One region of the Paludibacterium sp. B53371 genome, then DNA from elsewhere that is predicted to be linked to it. Evidence: predicted binding sites of a transcription regulator. Region 1 holds the regulator's gene; each other region holds the start of a gene.
What was found. The regulator FNR, encoded in region 1, switches genes on or off when oxygen is low (the NO sensors DNR and NnrR bind a similar motif). The targets are predictions, from matches to a motif close to TTGATNNNNATCAA.
Positions count from the first base shown of each region.

Region 1 (3,484 bases):
CCGATCGAGGACACCCCGAAGGCCAGCATGTCGCAGTCGGCGTAGGTGGAATAGCCCTGAAAATTGCGCTGCAGACGCCCCTGACGCAAGGCAACCGCCAGGTCATCATCGGGCTTGGCGAAGTGATCCATGCCGATGAACACATAGCCCGCCTCGGTCAGTTGACGCACCGAGTGTTGTAAAATATCCAATTTCACTGAAGACGACGGCAGGTCGGCTTCGTCGATACGCCGTTGCGGCATGAACAGCGTTGGCAAGTGGGCGTAATTGTATAGCGCAATGCGGTCCGGACTGATGGCGATGACCTGCTCAATGGTCCGCGCCACGGAGCTTTGCGTCTGAAACGGCAGCCCGTAGATCAGGTCGATACTGACCGATTTGAAACCTGCCTCGCGCGCCGCCTGAATCACTTCCAGTGTCTCGTCCAGGCTCTGCACCCGGTTGACGGCCTCCTGCACGCGCGGTTCCAGATCCTGCACCCCGACACTGATGCGGTTGAAACCGAATGACGCCAGTTTGAAGATCGTCTCGCGCCCCACCTTGCGCGGATCAATCTCGATGGAATATTCACCTTCCGGCAAAAAGTCGAAATGCCCGCGCAGGATATTCATCAGTCGTTCGAGTTGCGCATCCGACAAGAAGGTCGGCGTACCGCCACCAAAATGCAACTGAATGACTTTTTCTCGCTCACCGACGGCATTTGCCACCATTTCTACCTCTTTTTCCAGGTAGTCGAGGTAGATATCTGCCTTGCTCTTGTCCTTGGTGATGATCTTGTTACAGGCACAGTAATAGCAAACAGTATTGCAAAATGGTAAATGAGCATATAATGATACAGCTTTACTGTTCGCCCCGATGCGACGCTGTTTGAGCCAATGACGATAATCGGCCTCGCCGAAATCCGCATGAAAGCGGTCTGCAGTCGGGTATGAGGTGTATCTCGGGCCGGAGCCTTCCAGCCGTTCGATCAGTTGTCGATCGAACTCGAAATGCTCCGGAGAAAACGAATGGATGGTGGTCATGTCGGTATTTGATGGAAAAACCGGTGGTGGGCTGGTAAATTTGCGGAAAACATTTGAATTCCGCTTTGACAAGAGTCAAGGTTCAATTAAAGGTTGCTCAAAAAACGGCATGACTGACCAGACCACCATCCAATTGCATGCGCTCAAGCTCTCCTGCTCCAACTGCAGCTTGCGCGAACTCTGCCTGCCCGTCGGACTGAATCGCGAAGAGATGACGCAGCTTGATGCCGTCATCCGCCAGAGCCGTCGCATCAAACGGGGCGAGTATCTGTTCCGCAGCGGTGAGGGCTTCAAGTCGCTGTTCGCCGTGCGCACCGGCTTCTTCAAGACCTGCGTCTCCAGCCAGGATGGCCGCGAGCAGGTCACGGGCTTCCTGATGTCCGGCGAGCTGATGGGGCTGGATGGCGTGTCCTCCAACATCCATGGCTGCGATGCCATCGCCCTGGAAGACAGCGAAGTCTGCGAACTGCCGTTCAATCGAATCGAGAGCCTTGGTCGCGACATCCCCAGCCTGCAGCACCATTTCTTCCGCCTGATGAGCCGCGAGATTGTCCGCGATCAGAACGTCATGTTGCTTCTTGGCAACATGAAGGCAGAAGAGCGTCTGGCCGCGTTCCTGCTCAACCTGTCCCAGCGTCTGGCCATCCGTGGCTTCGCCGCCAATGACTTCATTCTGCGCATGAGCCGCGAGGAAATCGGCAGCTTCCTCGGCCTGAAACTGGAAACCGTCAGCCGCACGCTGTCGAAGTTCCAGCAACAGGGCTGGATCAGCGTCGATCACAAGCACATTCAGCTGGTGAAACCGGAAGAACTCAAGCAACTGATCGCCGGCTGCATCCACTCCAACAACGCGGAGTAACTTGCCAGTCCCGACAACGGGCGCCGCTCAGCAGGCGCCCGTTGGCATTTGCTGCTGCAGCTGCACCAGCCGCCCGGCATCCGGCCAGCGCGACGGCAGAACAAAGCCGCGCCGCAATTCGCGCCATCCCCCCTCCTCTGCCACCATTTCCGCCACCATTTGGGGCGCCTCGGCTTGTGTCATCTGCACACGCAGGGCCTGTGCCGACCCTACCTCGCCGCTGGCGGCCAGCGCCGGCGACAGCCAGCGCATGCGCGGCAGCCACAGCCAGCGACTGGAGGCGTCGCGACAGGGCCAGGGCTGTTCGCAGTCAGCCATCCAGCCTTGCCATTGGGTTGCCGGCGCGAATGCCGCCTCGTCAGGCGCCTGACGGTAAAAAAAGCAGCCACGCACCAGTGCCCCGGTGCGCGGTGCCTCAAACCCCGGCGGCAGGACTTGTCGGGCCAGCGCATGGCGACTCAGCCTCAATTGCTGAGCCAGCTTGTCCTGTTTCAGCAGCCAGGCATCGCGCAGACTGGGGCCCACCAGGCCTGATGCCCCCTTCCCGCACTGCAGATAGAATTTGCTGCAGGTTTCCAGATGCCAGGGCTGGCCATCAATACGCAGCAGGAAGTCGAACTCACCCAGCGTCAGCCCTTTGTCGCGCAGCACCAGATTGTGCGCAACCAGCTCGATATGGGGGGAATGGTCAAACCAGAAAGCCAGCAGTTGCTCGGCATAGTGGCCAAGCCGCCTGACGGGACGAGCCGCCAGCCAGCGGCGCAGTGGCGCCGGATCGTTGTCCAGCATCGCCAGGCGCCTCATCCCGTCGGCCCCCAGCAGCAGCGCATCGGGCAGGTCGTCTGGCGTGAGCCAGGGTGCGCGGCCGGTCAGCAGACAGGCCAGATCACGCACCGCAGGCTGGCGCCAGGGCAGCTCAGGACTTGTCGGGAGGAACATGCCCGTCAGCCGCACGCATCACCTGCTTGAAGAAGCCGCGCAGGATGTCGACCTCTTCGCGCAGAACGCCGGCCCGATGGAACAGGGTGCGCATGCGGCGCATCAGCCGTTCGCCATTGCGGCGCTCGTAGTAGCCGATATGTGCCATGGTCTGATCCAGATGGGCGCACATGCCTTCCACCTCGTCAGCGGTCGCGGCCAGGCCGCTCGGCTTGAGATAATCGACGCCGACACCCACGTGGCTGAACAGCTCGTAGGTCATCACCTGCACCGCCATGGCCAGATTGAGGGAAAAATAATCCGGATTGCCCGGAATGGTCACCAGGCGATTGCACAGCTCGACCTCTTCGATCGACAGCCCGAAGGTCTCGTTACCGAACACCAGGGCCACCTGCTCGCCGGCCTGTGCCCGCCCCAGAAGCTCGGGCGTCAGCTCGCGCGGCACGGCCAGCGGGGTGGTCAGCTCCCGACGGCGACTGGTCAGCGCCGCGGCAACCGTCACCCCATTCAGCGCCTCTGCCAGGGTATCGACCACTTGCGCCGACTGCAGCAGATCCACCGCTCCCGAGGCCAGCGCATCGGCCTCACCACTGGGAAAAGCTTTCGGTGACACCAGCCATAATTGCGACAAACCCATGGTTTTCATGGCCCGTGCCGCCGAGCC
Region 1 is NZ_CP069163.1:600,479-603,962, reverse strand. It holds gene hemN (oxygen-independent coproporphyrinogen III oxidase) at 1-1,022, opposite strand, end outside; gene fnr (fumarate/nitrate reduction transcriptional regulator Fnr) at 1,132-1,881, shown strand; gene JNO51_RS02895 (DUF1853 family protein) at 1,909-2,820, opposite strand; gene JNO51_RS02890 (RNA methyltransferase) at 2,798-3,484, opposite strand, start outside.

Region 2 (3,484 bases), 650 kb from region 1:
GGCTTGCCAGCGATCATCAGGCTGGCGGATGAAGTCGGTCAGGGCGTCACCGAAGACAACAAAACGGGGCAGGGACATGGTGGTATCCGGCAATCAAGAAAGACGGTGCAGGATAAGGCCGGCTGCACCCGGCTGAACAGTCAGCGGCGCTGGCGGGTTCGCCTGGCCGGTTTGGCCTGGGCCTGGCTGCGATACCAGGCTTCGAGCGCTGCTTCGGCATGCAGGATGTGCTGGCGCAGAAAGGCGGCGGCACTGATGGCATCCTTGGCCTTGCACAGTGCCAGCAGCTGGCTGTGCTCCTGATGGGCACGCTCGTTGAAGCCGGTCAGCAGAATCTGCATGCGGGTATAGCGGTCGGTGCGGTTATGCAGCTGCTCGATCAGGGCCAGGGTCTGCGGCCGTTCGGCAGCGCGATAGAGCGCCAGATGAAAGCGGGCGTTGAGCACGCCCCAGGAGGCGATGTCACGGTCGTTCAGCGCCCGCTCGAAGTCGGCCAGCAGCGCCTCGGCGGCGGCAATGTCTGCGGCACACTGACGCGGTATCGCTTCCAGCAGCACATCGCATTCCAGCAGCACCCTGACCCGCAGCAGCTCGACGATTTCCGGCAGGGACAGCTCGGACACCACCGCGCCGCGATTCTCGATGATGGTGACCAGCCCTTCGGCCTCCAGCTGACGCAGCGCCTCGCGAATCGGCACCCGGCTCATGCCCAGTTCGCGCGACAGGGCTTCCTGGCGCAACTGGCCGCCATCGGCCCATTCCCCGGCCAGAATACGCTGGCGCAGGGTTTCGGTGGCGATGGCGGTCAGGCTTTGTGGGGTGTCGTTGCTGGTGGTCATGATGGCGGCTCGCTCTGGGGCATCCATCTTACCATTGCCGCACAGGCTCAGTGCGGCGACAGGGTCGGCCGAGTCGCCAGTCCGCTGCGGATGATGGCTTCCACCTGTTCGCGCTCGCGGCCGCTCAGCGGCAGGCGTGGGGCCCGCACATGCTCGCTGCCCTGTCCGACCATGGCCTGCGCCAGCTTCAGGTTCTGCACCAGCTTCATCGACACATCCAGATGCAACAACGGTGCAAACCAGCGATACAGTGCGCGCGCCTCCTGCCAGCGCCCTGCCTGGGCCAGACGCCAGATCGCCACCGTTTCCGCCGGGAAGGCCACCACCAGACCGGCCACCCAGCCATCCGCGCCCATCATCAGGCTTTCCAGCGCCAGGTCATCCACGCCGCTGAACAGGGCAAAGCGCTGGCCGACGGTATTGATGATGTTGGTCAGGGTGCGGATATCGCCGCTGGATTCCTTGATGGCGACGAATTTTGGTTCATGAGCCATTTCGGCATACATCTCGGGCGTGATGTTGACGCCATAGGCCACGGGGTTGTTGTAAATCATGATCGGCAGGGGGCTGGCATCCGCCACGCGCTGATAGTGATGGAGCGTTTCACGCGCGTCCGACACATAGCGCATGGCCGGCAGCAGCATGATGCCGTCGGCCCCCGCTGCATGCGCAGCCTGGGCCAGGGCACGGGCGGCACGCGTGCTGTCTTCCGCCACGGTCAGCAGCACCGGCTTGTCGCCGGCCACTTCTTTGGCGGTTCGGAGGATGGCCAGCTTTTCCTCTGCCGTCAGGGTCGAAGCCTCGCCCAGCGAGCCACAGACGATGATGCCATCGACGCCGTTGTCGAGCTGCCAGGCGATATGCCGGGCGGTCGCCGCCAGATCAAGCGATTCATCGGCATGGAATTGGGTGGTCACGGCGGGAAAGACCCCGCGCCAAAGGTGGGTCATGGTCAACGCTCCTGAGTCTGGATCGGGCAGCCCGGTGCTGCCTCCTGTTTTCCATGCTAGGAATTTTTGTATACAAAAAGCAAAGATTTTGCATGCAATTCATGCCGTGAAAGCAGGCGGCACTGCATGAGTGATTTTTTGCAACATCGCCAATTATTCAATAAATAAAAGGCTTTTGATTAGTTTTTACCTGGGTTTTGTCATGTTGCAGATTGTCGTATTTTGACAAATATCAATGGTTTTATTGTATTCAAAAATGCGCAGTTCTAGAGTGAAAGCATTCAGGGTAAGGAGAAGGCCAGATGGCAGTCAGCGAATTTGAATGCATTGACGGACACACTTGCGGCAATCCGGTGCGACTGGTGACCCGGGGCGCACCGGCGTTGAATGGCCGGACCCAGGCCGAGCGCCGGCTGGATTTTCTGGCGCGCTATGACTGGATCCGTACTGGTCTGATGTATGAGCCGCGCGGGCATGCCCAAATGTCCGGGGCATTTCTCTATCCGCCAACCCGCGACGATTGCGATGTGGCGGTGCTGTACATCGAGACCAGCGGTTGTCTGCCAATGTGTGGCCACGGCACCATCGGTGTGGTGACCATGGCCATCGAACATCAACTGGTACAGCCGAAAACCCCCGGGGTGCTGAATCTCGACACGCCGGCCGGCAAGGTGGTGGCCAGCTACCGGCAGGAAGGCGGCAAGGTCAAGTCGGTCAAGCTGAGCAATGTGCCCTCCTTCCTGCTGCTGCGCGATGTCGAGGTCGAAGTGCAGGCCCTGGGCCGACTCAAGGTGGATATCGCCTATGGCGGCAACTTCTATCCGATTGTCGAGACGCAGGCCAACTATCGCGACATGGCCGATTACACCCCGGCCCAACTGGTCAGCATGGGCAACGAGCTGCGTGACTTCATCAATGCCCACTACGACATCGTGCATCCGCTGGACCCCAATATTCGCGGCGTTCGCCATGTGCAGTGGACCGGCGCGCCGAAAACGCCCGGCTCGCATGCCGCCAACGCGGTGCTCTATGGCGCCGCCGCGCTGGATCGCTCCCCCTGTGGTACCGGCACCTCGGCCCGTCTGGCGCAGCGCTATGGGCGCGGTTTGATGAAAAAGGGCGATGTGCTGGTGCATGAGAGTCTGATCGGCAGCCAGTTCACTGGCACCATCGAGGAAGAAACCGAGGTTGCCGGCCTGCCGGCCATCGTGCCCGGCATTGCCGGCTGGGCCATCGTCACCGGCTATAACCGCATCCTGCTGGACGATGCCGATCCCTATGTACACGGCTTCGTGGTGGGCTGAATGAACGCTCGCAGCGCTATCGGGCTCAAGCCCTCGGTCATCGTGGTCGGTGCCGGTATTGTCGGTATCGCCTGTGCCCTGCAACTGCGTCTGGCCGGCTGTGCCGTCACCCTGATCGACCGCGGCGAGCCGGCGCGCGAGACCAGCTTCGGCAATGCCGGGGCACTGGCGGTCAGCGATGTCATCCCCCTGGCCGAGCCCGGCGTGCTGGCCAAGGTGCCGCGCTGGCTGCTTGATCCGCTTGGCCCGCTGGCGGTGCGCTGGCGCTATCTGCCGAGCCTGGCGCCCTGGCTGCTGCGTTTTGTGGCCGCCAGTCGCCCCGCCCGGGTGGCGACCCTGACCACTGCGCTGTCTGCGCTGCTGGAACGTGTCAACGATGACTATGCCGCAC
Region 2 is NZ_CP069163.1:3,579,149-3,582,632, forward strand. It holds gene JNO51_RS17040 (carbohydrate kinase) at 1-78, opposite strand, end outside; gene JNO51_RS17045 (GntR family transcriptional regulator) at 141-839, opposite strand; gene JNO51_RS17050 (dihydrodipicolinate synthase family protein) at 887-1,789, opposite strand; gene JNO51_RS17055 (4-hydroxyproline epimerase) at 2,092-3,093, shown strand; gene JNO51_RS17060 (FAD-binding oxidoreductase) at 3,094-3,484, shown strand, end outside.
Region 2: a site for FNR is predicted at 2,012-2,025, ahead of JNO51_RS17055 (4-hydroxyproline epimerase). Genes of this name have one in related genera too.

Region 3 (3,484 bases), 1.2 Mb from region 1:
TGCAGATCTGCCGGCTTCCCGGCAATGGATGCTACTGGAGTGGATTCATGCTCTTGGACACATCGAGGAAGAGCAGGGCCTGAAGGATTTCCTCGACCGACTGCAAAGTCAGCTGCCGGCGGAACACATGGTGCTGGCTCTGGGCAGACTGAATGCCCAGCAGCACATGCAGAAAGTCGAAAAACTGATTGATGTCAGCTACCCGCTGGGCTGGCTGGACCATTACATGCAGGAGAACCTCGCCAGCTGCGACCCCATCCTGCACAACCCGATGGGCAGCAATCCGATCTTCTGGCAGGACTCCTTTTCCAGCGCGCGCAGCCCGCTGGCCAAGCGCTTCATCGCCGAAGCCGCCTCGGTCGGTCTTGGCACCGGCGTCACCTTCAGCGCCGCCTCCACCCGGCAGAACATGGCCTGCGTGATCTCGGTGACCGGCGAGGACATTACCCGCGATACCCAACTGATCGAGATGCTCAACTGCCTGGTGCCCCATCTGCACCAGGCCATGAGCCGAGTCACCGACCTGGCGCCGATGTCTGCCTCGGCGATGCTGCTGTCCAATCGCGAGTACGACATCTTCCACTGGATGAGCCGGGGCAAGACCAACTGGGAAATCGCGACCATCCTGGATATCAGCGAGCGCACGGTCAAATTTCATGTCGCCAACATTATCCGCAAGCTCAATGCCAATAACCGGACACATGCGATTGTGCTGGGGCTGCAGCAGGGGATTCGACCGCCTGTCGCAGCCAACGGATGAACGCCGGCTCGGCGGCCTGCCAGTCGAAATAGGCCGCTTGCGACACCACCCCGCCATCGAGCGGCCGCGCCGGGCCGATGGGCCGGATGGGAAAGCCCAGCCGGTCCAGACGCCGGTAAAATGCCGGCTCGACCACAAAGTACATCCAGCGCACCTGGTGTAGCTCGGCCCAGCGGAACAGACAGTAGTAAAGCAGCATGGCGGCGGGCTCAATGCGCCGGCCCTGCGCATCCGTCTCCACGGCAAAACGGGTAATCTCGGCGCTGGCGGCACCTTTGTGCAGACACCAGCCGTCAGGCAGCAGCGCCGAGAATTCCTTTTCCAGCATGAAAGGCTGATGCCCTGGGGTCATGCGTACCGACCCCACCACCCGTTGCTGGATGAACACGCCGAGATTGTCAGAAAAATCATCGTATTCATCCCGATCCAGACCATCCACCGACAAAGGCACCCAGCGCAGCTGCTCGCGGAAAATCCGGTGCCGGAACCGCAACAACTCGGTTTCCTTGCGCCCGCCAAGCACCCGTTCCAGACGAAAACCCTCGCGGGAAGCCAATACGGTCATGCTGTTCATCATGTCCTCTCTCCTGTCGGTGATTGCAGAAAGCCGCACTGTAAGAGAGGGGAAAAAATCTGATAATCTGTCCTTTAGGACAGCCATATACGGGCATCTTTTTCAGAAAAAACACGTTATCATCAAGGATTTAGCCAATACCCTACTTCCTTCCTCTGGAACGAAGCCAAAGGTTCCCTGCCCGCCCGTTTTCCCAACTTCTCCTTGAGATTCATCAATTTGACACGGCAGAAATACCGACGTGCCGGAATTTTCCTGTAAACTAGTGTTTTTGCTCGACACAGGGTCATCCCTATGAAACATGCTTTCCCCCCCCTCGTCATCCGCGGTCGCTCCTTGCTGCCTATCGTTCAGGGCGGCATGGGCGTCGGCATCTCCGCGCAGCGGCTTGCCGGCAGCGTGGCACATGAGGGCGGTGTCGGCACGGTCGCCAGTGTCGACCTGCGCCATCTGCACGAAGACCTGATGGCACGTTCGGCCACGGCCCAGGGCCAGGCCGAACTGGATGCACTGAACCTCATCGCGCTGGATCGCGAGGTCAAAGGCGCGCTGAGCCGCTCGGAAGGTCATGGCATGGTGGCGGTCAACGTCATGAAGGCCGTGGATTCGCACGCCGCCTATGTTCGCCAGGCCTGCGAGTCGGGCGCCCATGCCGTGGTGATGGGGGCCGGTCTGCCGCTGGACCTGCCGGAAATGACAGCCGATCACCCGGACGTCGCCCTGATTCCGATCCTGTCCGAATCGCGCGGCATCAGCATCGTGCTCAAGCGCTGGATGAAAAAGAACTGCCTGCCGGACGCCATCGTGATCGAACATCCGAAACATGCCGGTGGTCACCTGGGCGCGGCCCAGATCCAGGATCTCGGCCAGGAGCGTTTCGATTTCCGCCGTGTACTGGAAGAAACCTTCGAAACCTTCCGTTCACTGGGGCTGGAGCGCGAGAAGATTCCGCTGATCGTTGCCGGTGGCATCAACAGTTTTGACAAGGTACGCACCTTCATCTCCGAACTGGGCGCCACGGCCGTACAGGTCGGCACCGCCTTTGCCGTCACCCGTGAGGGGGATGCGCACGACAACTTCAAGCGCACCCTGGCCGAAGCCCGGCCGGAAGACATCGCCGAGTTCATGAGCGTGGCCGGCCTGCCGGCACGTGGCGTGCTGACGCCGTTCCTGAAGAGCTACCTGAACCGCGAAGCCAAGCTGCAGGCCAATGCCAAGGCCGATCCGCGCCGCTGCACCCAGGGCCTCAACTGCCTGTCGGTATGTGGTTTGCGCGATGGTCTGTCGAAGGTCGGGCAGTTCTGCATCGATCTCAAGCTGGCAGCCGCCTTCCGCGGCGAAGTCAGCAAGGGCCTGTTCTTCCGCGGCTCGGAACCGCTGCCATTCGGTTCCGCCATGCGCAGCGTGCGTGAAACCATCGATTACCTGCTGACCGGCACCATGCCGCAGGAACTGAATTTCAAGCCCGCTGTTTGAGCTTTTCCCGTCTCTGATCAAGCCTCGCTGCTGTCCGGCAGCGGGGCTTTTTGTTAAAGTACTCTATTACTTCCAACTAATAAAGCCAATCTGGCTATGACAGCATTTACTTCCTGCAATCCGGCCACGGGCGAGGTGGTCTTTACCCGGGCCGCCTGGCCGCACGATCAACTTCCCGGCTGCCTGGCCCGACTGCGCCAGGCGCAGGCCGAATGGGCCCGGCTCGACATCGAGGAGCGTGCCGGGCGCATGATGCGCCTGGCGGATCAATTGATGCAGCACCGCCAGGCACTGGCCGACCTGGTCACCCTGGAGGTCGGCAAGCGCACCGCGGAATGCCTGGCCGAAATCGACAAATCGGAAAAGCTGATTCGCTATTACGCCAGTCTGGCGCCCAGCCTGCTGCAACCGCTGATGATTCCGACCAATGGCAGTCGCAGTGGTGTTGCTTTCGAACCGCTGGGCACCGTCCTGGCAGTGATGCCGTGGAATTATCCGATCTGGCAGGTACTGCGATTTGCCGTGCCGGCACTGATGGCCGGCAACGCCTGTCTGGTCAAACCGGCGCCCGTGGTACCACAGTCCACCCAGTTGCTGCTGGACTGTGTCCATCAGGCCGGACTGGCCGTACTGGATATTGCCTGGATCGACCATGATCAGGTCGAGCAGGCCAT
Region 3 is NZ_CP069163.1:3,016,017-3,019,500, forward strand. It holds gene JNO51_RS14305 (LuxR family transcriptional regulator) at 1-760, shown strand, start outside; gene JNO51_RS14310 (acyl-homoserine-lactone synthase) at 681-1,337, opposite strand; gene JNO51_RS14315 (nitronate monooxygenase family protein) at 1,629-2,810, shown strand; gene JNO51_RS14320 (aldehyde dehydrogenase family protein) at 2,907-3,484, shown strand, end outside.
Region 3: a site for FNR is predicted at 1,539-1,552, ahead of JNO51_RS14315 (nitronate monooxygenase family protein). Genes of this name have one in related genera too.